One region of the Caulobacter sp. AVps18 genome, then DNA from elsewhere that is predicted to be linked to it. Evidence: predicted binding sites of a transcription regulator. Region 1 holds the regulator's gene; each other region holds the start of a gene.
What was found. The regulator LexA, encoded in region 1, represses DNA repair genes until DNA is damaged. The targets are predictions, from matches to a motif close to ATGTTCNCNANNTGTTCT.
Positions count from the first base shown of each region.

Region 1 (4,298 bases):
GTGGTTGACCAGGCTACCGGCGGGGCCCTGAGCCGCGCCATCGCCAGCGGCCGCTTCATCGGGTCCAAGGGCCAGATCCTTGACCTGGTCGCTCCGCACGGACTGGAGGCCGCTCGCGTGGTGCTGGTGGGCGTTGATGGCGTCGGGGCTGTTGAGCCCGAGGCGGTCGAGACCGCCGCAGCCCACGCCTTTCAGGCCGTGAAGGCCTCCGGCGTCACTGAACTGGTTCTGAAGCTGGGTGCCGACGCCGAAACCGCCGCCCGGGCCGCCTTCGGCGCCAAGCTGGCCGCCTATCGTTTCGACAAGTATCGCACCACTGAAAAGGCCGAGAAGAAGCCGTCGGTCACGGTCGTCAAGGTCGCCGCCGCCGATCCGGTCAAGGCCGCCAAGGTGTTCGAGGGGCTCAACGCCCTGGCCGACGCCATAATCTTCAGCCGCGATCTGGTGTCCGAGCCCGCCAACATCCTGCATCCCGAAGAGTTCGCCGCCCGCGCCAAAAGCCTGGAAAGCCTGGGCCTGGAGGTCGAGATCCTCGGCGAGGCCCAGATGGCGGCCCTGGGCATGGGCAGCCTGCTGGGCGTGGGCCAGGGCAGCGTGCGCGAAAGCCAGCTGGTCATCATGAAGTGGAACGGCGCGGCCGACAAAACCGCCCCGCCCATCGCCTTCGTCGGCAAGGGCGTCACCTTCGACACCGGCGGCATCAGCATCAAGCCGGCCGACGGCATGGAAGACATGAAGTGGGACATGGGCGGCGCGGCCGCTGTGACCGGCCTCATGCACGCCCTGGCCGGCCGCAAGGCCAAAGTCAATGCCATCGGCGTGCTGGGCCTGGTCGAGAACATGCCCGACGGCAACGCCCAGCGCCCCGGTGACGTCGTGACCTCCATGTCGGGCCAGACCATCGAGGTCATCAATACCGACGCCGAGGGCCGCCTCGTCCTGGCCGACGCGCTCTGGTACACGCAAGAGCGTTTCAAGCCGCAGTTCATGATCGACCTGGCCACCCTGACCGGCGCGATCATCATTTCGCTGGGTCATGACTACGCCGGTTTGTTCAGCAATAACGACGGCTTGTCAGAAAAACTTCTCGCGGCTGGCAATGCAGAGCGCGAGAAGCTGTGGCGCATGCCCCTACCGGCGGCTTACGAAAAGCAGATCGAAAGCCCCATCGCCGACATGAAGAACATCGGCGGGCGCCCGGCCGGTTCGATCACGGCGGGACTGTTCCTGCAGAAGTTCGTCAACGGCGTGCCCTGGGCGCACCTCGACATCGCCTCCGTCGCCTGGCGCAAGCCTTCGACAGACCCGACCGTTCCCGACGGTGCGGTGGGCTTCGGCGTACGGCTGCTGAACCGACTGGTCGCCGACGCCTATGAGAGCTGATCGCGCCCATGGCTGAAAGCCCTTGCGAGGTCTGGTTCTACCATCTGGAGCGGAGCAGCGCCGATCAGGTGCTGCCCGAACTGCTGGAGAAGACCCTTGGCCGGGGCTGGAAGGCCCTGGTGCGGGGCGTCGATGCCCGCCGGCTGGAGGCGCTGGACGCGCATCTTTGGACCTTTCGCGACGACGCGTTCCTGCCGCACGGTCTGGCCGGCGAACCGATGGCCGAGCGCCAGCCGGTCCTGCTGACCACGGCCCTGGACAATGCCAATGCCGGCGACGCCATTTTCCTGATCGACGGGGCAGAGCCCGGCGACCTGGCGGGCTATGCGCGCTGCATCCTGCTGTTTGATGGCCGTGACGAGGCCGCCCTGGGAACCGCACGGGGGCGCTGGACGATCTTCAAGAAGGCCGGTCATCCGGTGTCGTACTGGCGCCAGGGTTCTGAACGCGGTTGGGAGAAGCAGGCATGAAGCGATCGATCCTGGCGGGCCTTGGCGTCGCCGTGCTGCTGGGCGCTGCCTCGTGCTCCAGCACGCCGCCTCCGGCTCCCTTGCCGCCGCCCGAGACGCCCGTTGCCCCGCCGCCGGTCGCCATTGCGCCGCCCCAGCCCAAGGACCAGTGCGGGATGAATGAGGCCAATGCCTATGTCGGCAAGATCCGCACCGACCTGCCGGCCCCCGTTGATCCCACCCGCTGGCGTGTGGCCTGCACCACCTGCCCGGTGACCATGGATTTCCGGCCCGACCGCCTGAACATCCTGTTCGATGCCGACACGGGCATCGTCAAAGAGGTCAAGTGCGGGTAGGGCGCTTCCAATCGTCCTGACCCGGAACGCAAAACGCCCCCGACCTTGGCCGGGGGCGTTCTGTTGTCAGACTGTCAGCCAGGATTAGTGATAGCGGCGGATCAGACCCACCAGCTTGCCCTGAACCTCAACCTGGTCCGGACCGAAGATGCGGGTCTCGTACTTGGGATTGGCGGCTTCGAGGGCGATGGAGCCGCCCCTCTTGCGCAAGCGCTTGAGGGTGGCCTCCTCGCCGACCAGGGCAACGACGATCTCGCCGGAATTGGCGGTGTCGCCCTTCCTGATGATCACATAGTCGCCGTCAAGGATGCCGGCCTCGATCATCGAGTCGCCCTGAACCTCGAGAACATAGTGCTCGCCGCCGCCCAGCATGGATTCGGGTACCGGCAGGCGATCGCGCTCGTGCTGGATGGCGTCGATGGGCGTACCGGCGGCGATCTTGCCCAGGATCGGCAGGTCGCGGCTGTCATTGGCCGGTGCAGCCGAGGGCGCAGCGGCCGGCGGCGCGCCGCCACCTTCGAAGACCTGCGGCTTGAACGTGCCTCGCCCCTTGGGCGGCGCCGCGGTCGTGGCCTGTTGCGGCAGCTTCACCACCTCCAGCGCCCGGGCCCGGTGGGCCAGGCGTCGGATGAAGCCGCGTTCTTCCAGCGCTGTGATCAGGCGGTGAATGCCCGACTTGGACGCCAGGTCCAGGGCTTCCTTCATCTCGTCGAAGGAGGGCGAAACGCCGCTCTCCTTGATGCGTTCGTGAATGAACATCAGCAGTTCGTGCTGCTTGCGCGTGAGCATGTCGGCCTCGACCAAGACGCGGAACAAACCGCAAACCGTTGGAATGTTCTCTAGGCGTTCTTCCTTAATGTCAAGTTGACGCAACAGACCGCCGCGACGCGGTCCCGGAACGCCCCTGCCTGCGCGTATAGGCGGGGCGCGCCACGGGACACTTGCAGAAGCAGTGCGGCGAATTTAGCTGTTAAATCAGAAGATAGTGCCCGGAACATCATCCGGCTGTCGGGTGCGCAAATCACCTTTGCACAAACATCCTGTCAGGCGTGGTCCTGGCGTTTCTAGCGAGGATCAACGGGGCTGCAGAGCCATGCAATCACGCAGCCGCCCGGGCTCGCACCCAGGCGTCACGACCCGGAAGCGGCGAATCGGCGCGCTTTCCGACTCGATTCGCTTCAGGCCCGGGGAGCCCCGGTGCCCGCCGAAAGGCTCTTGAAGGTGCGGCTCCAGCGCGGGCCCTGGCCGCTTTGCCAGGAAAACAGCACACGCTCGGCCCGGCCCACCAGGTTCTCGGCCGGGACGAAGCCCATCCCGGTCTCGGGCGGCAGATATTGATCCAGGGCGGTATCCCAGGCGCAGCGGGCGTCGCCGGGCCGGATCGAACCCGGATCGAAGCGGCTGTCGACCGAGTTGTCGCGATTGTCGCCCATCATGAAATAGCAGCCTGCCGGCACCTGATAGACGCCGGTATTGGCCGCCGCCGTGCGCGGGCCTTGCGAGTGGGTCAGATAGGTTCGGCCATTGGGCAGGGTCTCGGCGGCCTCCTCGACCACAACGGGGTAGCCGTGATCCGACTTGACCCGCACCGCCATCGGCGTCTGCCCGACGGGCGCGCCATTGATCGTCAGAACACCGCCGCGAACCTGGATGCGGTCGCCCGGCAGACCGACCAGCCGCTTGATGATGTCGGTTCGGCCATCGCCCGGTCGCTTGAAGACAACGATGTCGCCGCGTGCAGGCTCTCGCCCTGCCAGGCGTCCATGGCCCAGCGGCGGGCTGAAGGGCAGGGAATGGCGGCTCCAGCCATAGGCGTATTTCGACACCAGGATCCTGTCGCCAATCTCCAGGGTCGGCTCCATCGAGCCTGACGGGATCATGAAGGGCTGGGCCAGCACCGTGCGCGGCACCAGCAGGATCGCCGCCGTGAGCGCGAAGAAACGCGCCCAATCCAGGACTTCGGCCAGCAGGGTCGGTTTGCGGGCAGTGTTTGTGTCGTCGCTCATCGGATCCCCCTGGCGTTCAAGCCTGCAGTAGAACCGGCGCAGCTTGGCCAAATCGTGGCGCTTTACGTCTTCAGGCTGGTCGCCAGTTCCGGATGTTTGGGGCT
Region 1 covers NZ_CM178737.1:3,289,305-3,293,602, forward strand. Annotated here, with positions in the region: gene ACW179_RS14995 (leucyl aminopeptidase) at 1-1,383, shown strand, start outside; gene ACW179_RS15000 (DNA polymerase III subunit chi) at 1,392-1,853, shown strand; gene ACW179_RS15005 (peptidase inhibitor I78) at 1,850-2,188, shown strand; gene lexA (transcriptional repressor LexA) at 2,273-2,977, opposite strand; gene lepB (signal peptidase I) at 3,367-4,194, opposite strand; gene ACW179_RS15020 (lysophospholipid acyltransferase family protein) at 4,257-4,298, opposite strand, start outside.

Region 2 (4,298 bases), 1.1 Mb from region 1:
CTGATCATGACCATCATCGCGGCGGTCGGAGCCATTGTGTCCGGCGGTATCAGCGGCCTGAGCGGTCTGTTCGAGCCGGACATGAGTTCTCTGCAGGCCTTCTTTACCCCGGTCGGCCTGGTTCGCGCCGCGTTCGCCGGCCTGGTCTCGGTCCTGACGACGCTGATCCTGTTTTCACCCGCCCCGACGATCTACAGGATCCTCAAGGCGGATGGAGTCCCGGTGCCAGTGTCGGACGCCGACGTTTAGGCTCTAAGGCGCACAACACCTTGTCATCCCGGAAGCCTCGCAGAGGCTGTACGGGACCCAGGGGCCAACGCAAAGCAACAACCTTGGGTCCCGGCTCTCCCGCCCTGCGGGCCTCCGGCCGGGATGACAGGTCTTGTGTTGGCGATCGCCTGGCTTTCTACGCCCGCTTGCTCTTCTTCAGCTCGGCCACCCGCGCCTTGCGGCGCTCTTCGTGGCGGTCGAGCACGTCCTTCAGATAGCGGCCGGTCCACGAGGCCTCGACCTTGGCCACGTCCTGGGGGGAGCCCACGGCGACGATCTCGCCGCCGCCGTCGCCACCTTCGGGACCGAAGTCCAGCAGCCAGTCGGCGGTCTTCACCACGTCGAGGTTATGCTCGATGACGACCACGGTATTGCCCTGGTCGACCAGCTCATGCAGCACTTCCAGCAGCTTTCGGGTGTCCTCGAAGTGCAGGCCGGTGGTGGGCTCATCCAGGATGTAGAGCGTGCGGCCGGTGGCGCGCTTGCTCAGTTCCTTTGACAGTTTCACGCGCTGGGCCTCGCCGCCCGACAGGGTCGTCGCCGACTGGCCGACCTTCACATAGGTCAGGCCCACGCGCTTCAGCGTCTCCATCTTGTCGCGGATCGGCGGCACGGCCTTGAAGAAGTCGGCCGCCTCCTCGACGGTCATGTCCAGGACCTCGGCGATGGTCTTGCCCTTGAACAGGATGTCGAGGGTCTCGCGGTTGTAGCGCTTGCCCTTGCAGATATCGCAGGTGACGTAGACGTCGGGCAGGAAGTGCATCTCGATCTTGATCAGGCCATCGCCCTGGCAGGCCTCGCAGCGGCCGCCCTTGACGTTGAAGCTGAAGCGGCCGGGGCCATAGCCGCGCGCCTTGCTTTCCGGCAGCTGGGCGAACCAGTCGCGGATCGGACCAAAGGCACCGGTATAGGTGGCCGGGTTCGAGCGCGGCGTGCGGCCGATGGGCGACTGGTCGATGTCGATGACCTTGTCGAAGTTCTCCAGCCCTTCGATGCGCTCGTGCGGGGCCGGGGCGTCGCTGGCATTGTTCAGCCGACGGGCGGCGGCCTTGTAGAGGGTCTCGATGGTGAAGGTCGACTTGCCGCCACCGGAAACGCCGGTGATGCAGGTGAAGGTGCCGATGGGGATCTCGCCGGTCACGCCCTTGAGGTTGTTGCCGGTGGCCCCGATGACCTTCAGCATCTTCTTCTTGTTGATCGGGCGGCGCTCCTGCGGCACCTCGATCTCGCGCGCGCCGGTCAGGTACTGGCCGGTGATGCTGTCGGGATTGGCCATGATGTCGGCCGGCTTGCCCTGGGCGATGATCTGGCCGCCATGCACCCCGGCCGCCGGACCCATGTCGATGACATGGTCGGCGGTCATGATGGCTTCCTCGTCGTGCTCGACGACGAGTACGGAGTTGCCCAGATCGCGCAGGCCCTGCAGCGACTGCAACAGGCGGGTGTTGTCGCGCTGGTGCAGGCCGATCGACGGCTCGTCCAGCACATAGAGCACGCCGGTCAGGCCCGAGCCGATCTGGCTGGCCAGGCGGATGCGCTGGCTCTCGCCGCCCGACAACGTGCCCGAGCCGCGTGAGAGGTTCAGATAGTCCAGCCCCACATCGACCAGGAACCGCAGGCGGTCATTGATTTCCTTCAGGATCCGCCGGGCGATTTCCATCTGCTTGTCGGTGAACTGGCCCTCCAGCCCGGCGAACCAGTCCTTGGCCGGACGGATGGCCAACTGAGAGACCTGGGCGATATCCATACCCGCGATCTTCACCGCCAGGGCCTCAGGCTTCAGGCGCTTGCCGTGGCAGACCTCGCAGGGGGTGTCGGACTGGTAGCGGCCCAGTTCTTCCCGAACCCAGGCGCTGTCGGTCTCGCGCCAGCGGCGTTCGAGGTTGGGCAACACGCCCTCAAACGGCTTGTCGACCTCGTATTTGCGGGCATTGTCGTCATAGACGAACTTGATCTTCTGGCCCTTGGACCCGAACAGGACCACGTCGCGGGCCGTGGCCGGCAGCTTGTGCCAGGGCTCATCCATCGAGAAGCCATAGTGCCGGGCCAGGGCTTGCAGGGTCTGGGTATAGAGCGGCGAGGGGCCCTTGGCCCACGGCGCCACCGCGCCCTTGTGCAGGCTCTTGTCCTTGTCGGGGATCACCATGTCGGCGTCGAAGGCCAGCTTGGCGCCCAGGCCGTCGCAGGCCGGGCAGGCGCCCGCCGGATTGTTGAACGAGAACAGCCGCGGCTCGATCTCGGCGATGGTGAAACCGCTGACCGGACAGGCGAAGCGCTCGGAGAACAGCAGCCGGCGCGGTTCCTTCTCGCCCTCGGCGATTGTCGCCCACTCGGCCACGGCCAGGCCGTCGGCCAGTCGCAGGGCCTGCTCGATGGAGTCGGCCAGCCGCTGCTCCATGTCGGGCTTGGTGACGATGCGGTCCACGACCACGTCGATGTCGTGCTTGAACTTCTTGTCCAGCGCCGGGGCGTCTTCGATGGGGTAGTATTCGCCGTCGATCTTCAGCCGCTGGAAGCCGGCCTTCTGCCACTCGGCGATCTCCTTCTTGTACTCGCCCTTGCGGTCGCGCACGACCGGGGCCAGCAGATAGAGGCGCGTGCCCTCGGGCAGGACGGTGATCTTGTCGACCATCTGGCTGATGGTCTGGCTCTCGATGGGCAGACCCGTCGCGGGCGAATAGGGCGTGCCGACCCGCGCCCACAAAAGGCGCATATAGTCGTGGATCTCGGTGACCGTGCCGACGGTCGAGCGCGGGTTCCTCGACGTCGTCTTCTGCTCGATCGAGATGGCCGGCGACAGGCCCTCGATCAGGTCGACGTCCGGCTTGCTCATCAGCTCCAGGAACTGGCGCGCATAGGCCGACAGGCTCTCGACATAGCGCCTTTGGCCCTCGGCATAGATGGTGTCGAACGCCAGCGAGCTCTTGCCCGAGCCCGACAGCCCGGTCAGCACCACCAGCTCGCCGCGTGGAATATCGACGCTGACGTCTTTCAGATTGTGCTCGCGGGCACCGCGCACGCGGATGAAGTTCAGTTGTTCAGCCATGATGTCCGGAACGCATGTGGCTGCGGGGAGGGTGCAGCGCAGCGGCTATATGTAGGGCTCGGCACGCCGATTAACACAAGAACAAGTTGGGAACAAATGTCGCATGCGCCCGGCGGCGTGGGCTGCTGACAGCAGGTGTCAGCAGGGGAGGGGCTCCGGCGCTGGCGTTTGCAACAGGGTTCACGCCGGTTAACCGCCTTCGGAAGCGCCATCTTCAGCCCCGCCCGCTCTAATCGCCTCCAACGGAGAGCGCGATGAGCAAGGCGGCCAAGGCCCCCGCGAGCGGGAAGGCGGACAAGGGCAAGAAGGTCAAGGGTCCAAAGCCCCGCTCGGCCGAGAAGGACTTCTGGACCTTCACGATCGGCGTCGGTTCGCTGATCTATGTGCTGGTGACCACGGTTCCCAACTAGCGACACCTTACAGATCTCCATTTTGCCCCGTTCCCCCATAACGCGGACGGGCAGGGGAAAGACGTGAGTGGTCCGCCTCACGCGGCGTATCCCCATACCTACCGTCATTCCCGCCCTTGTGGCGGGAACCCCTGCTTCAGCTTGCACGTGAAGTGCCAGCGAAGTGCGCGCGCACTTCGCCCCTTCCGCACCTGCGGCGGTACGAGAGGTTCCCGCCACAAGGGCGGGAATGACGGCGATCTATTGGACTGGCGCCCACACCTTCGCTCCGAAGGGGGCCCTCCCGAAACCCCACGGCGAGATGATCGCCGAACAGGCCTGTCCTGTCCGGCACGCTGGCCTGCGTGAGATTTAAGGATGTGCGCGACGCGGATCAGCCGGTTTGACCACCGCGCCCAGGGTGTGGACCTGCATCTGCTGGATCACCCCGTCCTGCGGCGCGGTCAGCACGGTGAGGCCCGCCCTGTCGCTGGCCTTGGTCAGTTCCTCGCCGCGCAGTCGGCGGCTGGCCTGCGGCCTCGCCTCAGGCCTTCTTGTTCAGCGTGATCGCCGTGCCGCTGGACACCGGGTTG
Region 2 covers NZ_CM178737.1:4,426,433-4,430,730, reverse strand. Annotated here, with positions in the region: gene ACW179_RS20165 (hypothetical protein) at 1-249, shown strand, start outside; gene uvrA (excinuclease ABC subunit UvrA) at 407-3,316, opposite strand; gene ACW179_RS20155 (hypothetical protein) at 3,571-3,726, shown strand; gene ACW179_RS20150 (flagellar basal body protein) at 4,250-4,298, opposite strand, start outside.
Region 2: the regulator LexA is predicted to act here: its motif matches at 3,395-3,412, upstream of uvrA (excinuclease ABC subunit UvrA).

Region 3 (4,298 bases), 250 kb from region 1:
ATGCGACTGCCCGGCGACCGTACTTCCTCTGGGCCAAAGGCGTCGGACATTGTGGAAATAGAGCCCAGATTGGAGGTCGTAGCGATGGCGTGCCACCAGCGGACAGGGCGCGGGTCGGCGACAAAGCGCTCGATCGCCGGCAACTGAGCGCCAGCAAAACTGATCTTGTAACGGCGTCGCGCCTGGGTGAGCATCACGTCGGGTTCGCGGGAAAACAGGATCAGAAGGTTGGGCCGGCACGCCTTGTCTTCGAAGGAGATCGACACCGCCTGACCGACCTCGCGAAGACGCGCCGCGACATAGGTGTTCACCTCACGCGGTGCCCCCGCGACCAGCGGACAAAGCCGCAGCGGTCGGCGGGAAATCTGTTCGCCGCTCAGCGCCGAGACCTCGCGCGCGAAGGCCAGCACCCGCTTGCGATTGGCAGCCTTGACGGTGACGGGGTCGATATCGGCGCTGCCGGAGGCCGCTGGTGCTGGTGCAGGGTCTGGTGCTGACGTCTGGGCCAGCGTCGGCGTGGCCAAAAGCAGCCCGCCGATCATAATTCCCGCTCGAAACGCCTTGCGCATGACGCCGCCTCACCGGACACGCGCTTCGCGCGCAATGAAAAAGAACTGCAATTCAAAATACATCCAACAGCACTGCAGGCAAGACGCCAGCGCCGAATCCTCGCCCCATACCCAGCAGGATCGAAAAACGAGAAAGACCGATGGTGAGCGACATCGAACATTCCCCTTTCGGCAAACCGGGCAAGCCCGCCAGGCCGCCGACAAACCCCGCCGCCGTTAAGCGCACCCTGATCGCCGGAGCCGTCGGCTTTCTCCTGCTGATCGGTGGCTGCCAGGTCATCGGCCACAGCACCACGGTCGAGCCCGGCAATGTGGGCGTCAAGATCCGCACCCTCGGGGCCGGCGCGGGCGTTGCGCCCGAGGCCCTGCCCGCCCGCTGGTATCTGCGCGGCATCGGCGAACGCATCGTGCAGTACCCGGTAATCCAGCGCACCTATAGCTACACCCGGGAAAAAGACGAGCGCGGCAACGAGAACGAGGAGATCACCTTCTCCGACAATACCGGCCTGCCGATGACCGCCGACGTCTCGGTGACCATGCAGGTCAACCCGGCCTCGGCACCGGCCCTCTATCAGACCTATCGCCTGACCTTCGACCAGTTGCTGGACGGCCCGATCCGCAATGACGTGCGCTCGGCCGTGGCGGCCGAAGCCGAGCGGGTCGGGGTCGAAACACTCTATAGCGGCGGACGGCAGATGGTGATCCAGAAGGCCTATGCGCGGGTGGCCGGCAAGTGGGCCCGGCACGGGGTGAATGTCTCGCAGCTCGACTGGATCGGCTCGATCCGCTACCCGACCGCCGTCATCGACCAGATGCAGCGCAAAACGCAGCTGGAGCAGGAAGCCCTGGCCGCCAAGGCCCTGGAGGCCAAGGAAACCGCCCTGGCCAACGCCGCCGTCGCCCGCGCCAAGGGCGAGGCAGAGGCCATCCGGATCAAGGGCGAAGCCCTGCGCTCGAACCCGCAGGTGCTGCAACAGCAGGCCATCGAGAAGTGGGACGGCGTCCTGCCCAAGGTCACCGGCGGCTCGACGCCGTTCATCAAGATCGATTGATCGCCCGCAACAAAACGGGGCGGCCTCCGCAAGGAGACCGCCCCGTGACGTTCTGGTCGCTTCAGGCGTGAGCCTAGAAAGGGATTTCGTCGTCCAGGTCGGCCGAGAAGCTCTCGCGCGGGCCGCTGGGCTGGCTGCGCGGGGCGCCGCCGCCGTAACCACCACCGCCACCGCCGCCGCTGGAATAACCGTCATCACCGCCCGACGACATGCCTGCGCCGTCGCCTCGGCCGCCCAGCATGGTCAGTTCACCACGGAACTTCTGCAGCACGATCTCGGTGGAGTACTTTTCAGCGCCGGTATTGTCGGTCCATTTGCGGGTCTGGATCGCGCCCTCGATATAGATCGTCGAGCCCTTCTTGAGGTACTGCTCGGCCACCTTCACAAGGTTGTCGTTGAAGATCACGACGCGGTGCCACTCGGTCTTTTCCTTGCGCTCGCCCGTCGTGCGGTCGCGCCAGCTTTCCGAAGTGGCCAGGCGCAGGTTGGCGACGCGATCGCCCGAACCCAGGCTGCGAATTTCGGGATCGGCCCCGAGGTTGCCCACCAGAATGACCTTGTTGACGCTGCCCGCCATCGTTTCGACCTTGATCTCGCCCGGCGACCCTTGCGCCGGAATCTGATCAGGACGTTAACGACCCCGGAACGTCAAGACAATTTGTTCTCAATACGTTCTTGTGGATCGCCGTTGAGCGGGAGAGCGGCGTTCTACTGACGCTGCACGGCACCCGGCACGGCCAGACGGCCATCGCCGGTGCGGACCAGCGACATGAAGCGCGCACCGTCATAGGTCTGGCCCAGATAGATGCCTTCCTTCTCCAGGAAGATGAAGCTGCCCTGGTAAGAGCCGACAAGCGTACGGTTGGGGCTGCCCATCCGGACGAACCGCACCCGCATCCCCTCAAGCTCGGCGGCGCACAGTTCCATCGACGCGACGTTGCGCGCCACCGGATTGAAACGCAGCGTCTTGTCCTTGTTGGTCGCCACCTGGAAGCAGACGCCCTGCTCGAACGGGGCCTTGATCTGCTTTTCGCAGGCCGAGAGGGCCAGGGCGGCGGCAGCGACGGAAACGGCGATCAGGAACGGACGACGCATGGCGGTGACTCGTCTTAGCCGGCGACCGGGATCGAGCAGTTCGGTCCCTGGTCGATCACGGAATGGAAGGAGCGATTGTCCGAAGACGCCTCGACGCGACCTGGCACGAGACGCAGGGTTTCCTCGCCCCAACGCCCATATGTGGCCCCGCCGGTCTTCTCGCAACGGCCGGCGAACAGGGTCTGGGCGCAGGCATTGAGGGTAATGTCTCCCGGCAGGCGGCGCCATTCGTTACCGGCATAGCGCCAGCAGGCGGCCAGAGGCGCGCTGACGGTGGCGGTGGACGGAACCGGCGCAGGACCGGGCATGGACGGCATAGGCGTTGGCGGGGCATCGACTGTCGGCGGCAGCGGCGTCAGGACCATGCCGGCCTGATCAGCAGCGGCCAGGGCACCGGTCTCGTCGACGCCGACGTCGAGCGCGCCGGTGGCCACACCGTTCTTCTTGGCGCATTCCGCCAGGGTGGTCTCGCCAACGAACTGGCCGCCGACGAAGCAGCGCAGAGGTCGGGCGGGGTCCAGCTTGGTGTCGTCGGCGCGACCGGTCTCAACGATCAGGCCGGCTCGCGAGGCCGGAGGCGGCTCGGTCTGCTTGTCCTGGCCACTGACAAGCGCAATGGCGATGCCCAGCCCGGCGATCAGCGCCAGGGCCGCGCCGCCCGCCAAAACGATCCGTCGGTCTTTCAGAAGTTCCATGCTCTCTGGCTACGACGCAAGGATGACGCTTTCAAGCGTCACAGGAGCCGGGAACCGACTATCCGCCCGTCAGACGGTCCAATGCGGCCTGATAGTTGGAAATCTGGTTCTTCAGATAGGTCGGAACCGTGCCGCCCGTCTTGCCAGAGGTGGTGCCGGCCGACGAGTTCACACCCAGGGCGGTGTCGGCGATTTCGCGATAGGCGGTGCGGACGGCCGACATGGAACGGGTCAGCACCGAGGCGGCGTTCTTTCGGCCTGCCTCGCTCATCAGATCAAGTTCCGGCGGCAGTTGCAGGCCAAACACCGGACCGCCGCCGTCAGCTGAAACCGTCTTGCCGTTCTCGGTCTTGGTGCTGCGCACGACGCCAGCGGCCAGGCCGAGGGCCTGGAGGACGTCAGTGCCCCCCTTCCCCGCCAGGATTTCGACCGTTGAGGTGTTGTAAGCCGGGCTGATCTTGAGCTTGCGGGCGTTGCCGTCGCTGGACTGCTCGACCTTGGCGCTGAAGCCGGAGGCGCGCTTGATCTTGTCGGCCAGGGTTTCCAGCGTGTCCCTGGCGTCGATGGTGATGGTGGTCAGGGGCCCGCGCTCGCGGGTGCGGATCTGGAAGGTGTCGCCCGCCCGCGCCGCCGTGGCCGAGACCACGCGCTCAGACTGCGTGTAGTCCATCGCGCCCTTGGGCAGGCCAAACAGGTCCAGGCTGCTGGCACCGGCCTTGTCGACCGAGATTGAGGTCGGGGTGGCGAAGCCGTCCTTGCCGGTCAGGCGCTGTGACCATGAGACCCCGCCGGTGGCGACGTCGATCTGGGCGACATAGCCATCCTTCTCGCCGACCGTGGCCTGGCCTTCGAGGTCCTTGCCGGCCGAGCCGACCAGCCAGGCTGAA
Region 3 covers NZ_CM178737.1:3,038,540-3,042,837, reverse strand. Annotated here, with positions in the region: gene ACW179_RS13970 (hypothetical protein) at 1-542, opposite strand, end outside; gene ACW179_RS13965 (SPFH domain-containing protein) at 722-1,621, shown strand; gene ssb (single-stranded DNA-binding protein) at 1,695-2,198, opposite strand; gene ACW179_RS13955 (hypothetical protein) at 2,330-2,716, opposite strand; gene ACW179_RS13950 (hypothetical protein) at 2,731-3,411, opposite strand; gene ACW179_RS13945 (hypothetical protein) at 3,470-4,298, opposite strand, start outside.
Region 3: the regulator LexA is predicted to act here: its motif matches at 2,280-2,297, upstream of ssb (single-stranded DNA-binding protein).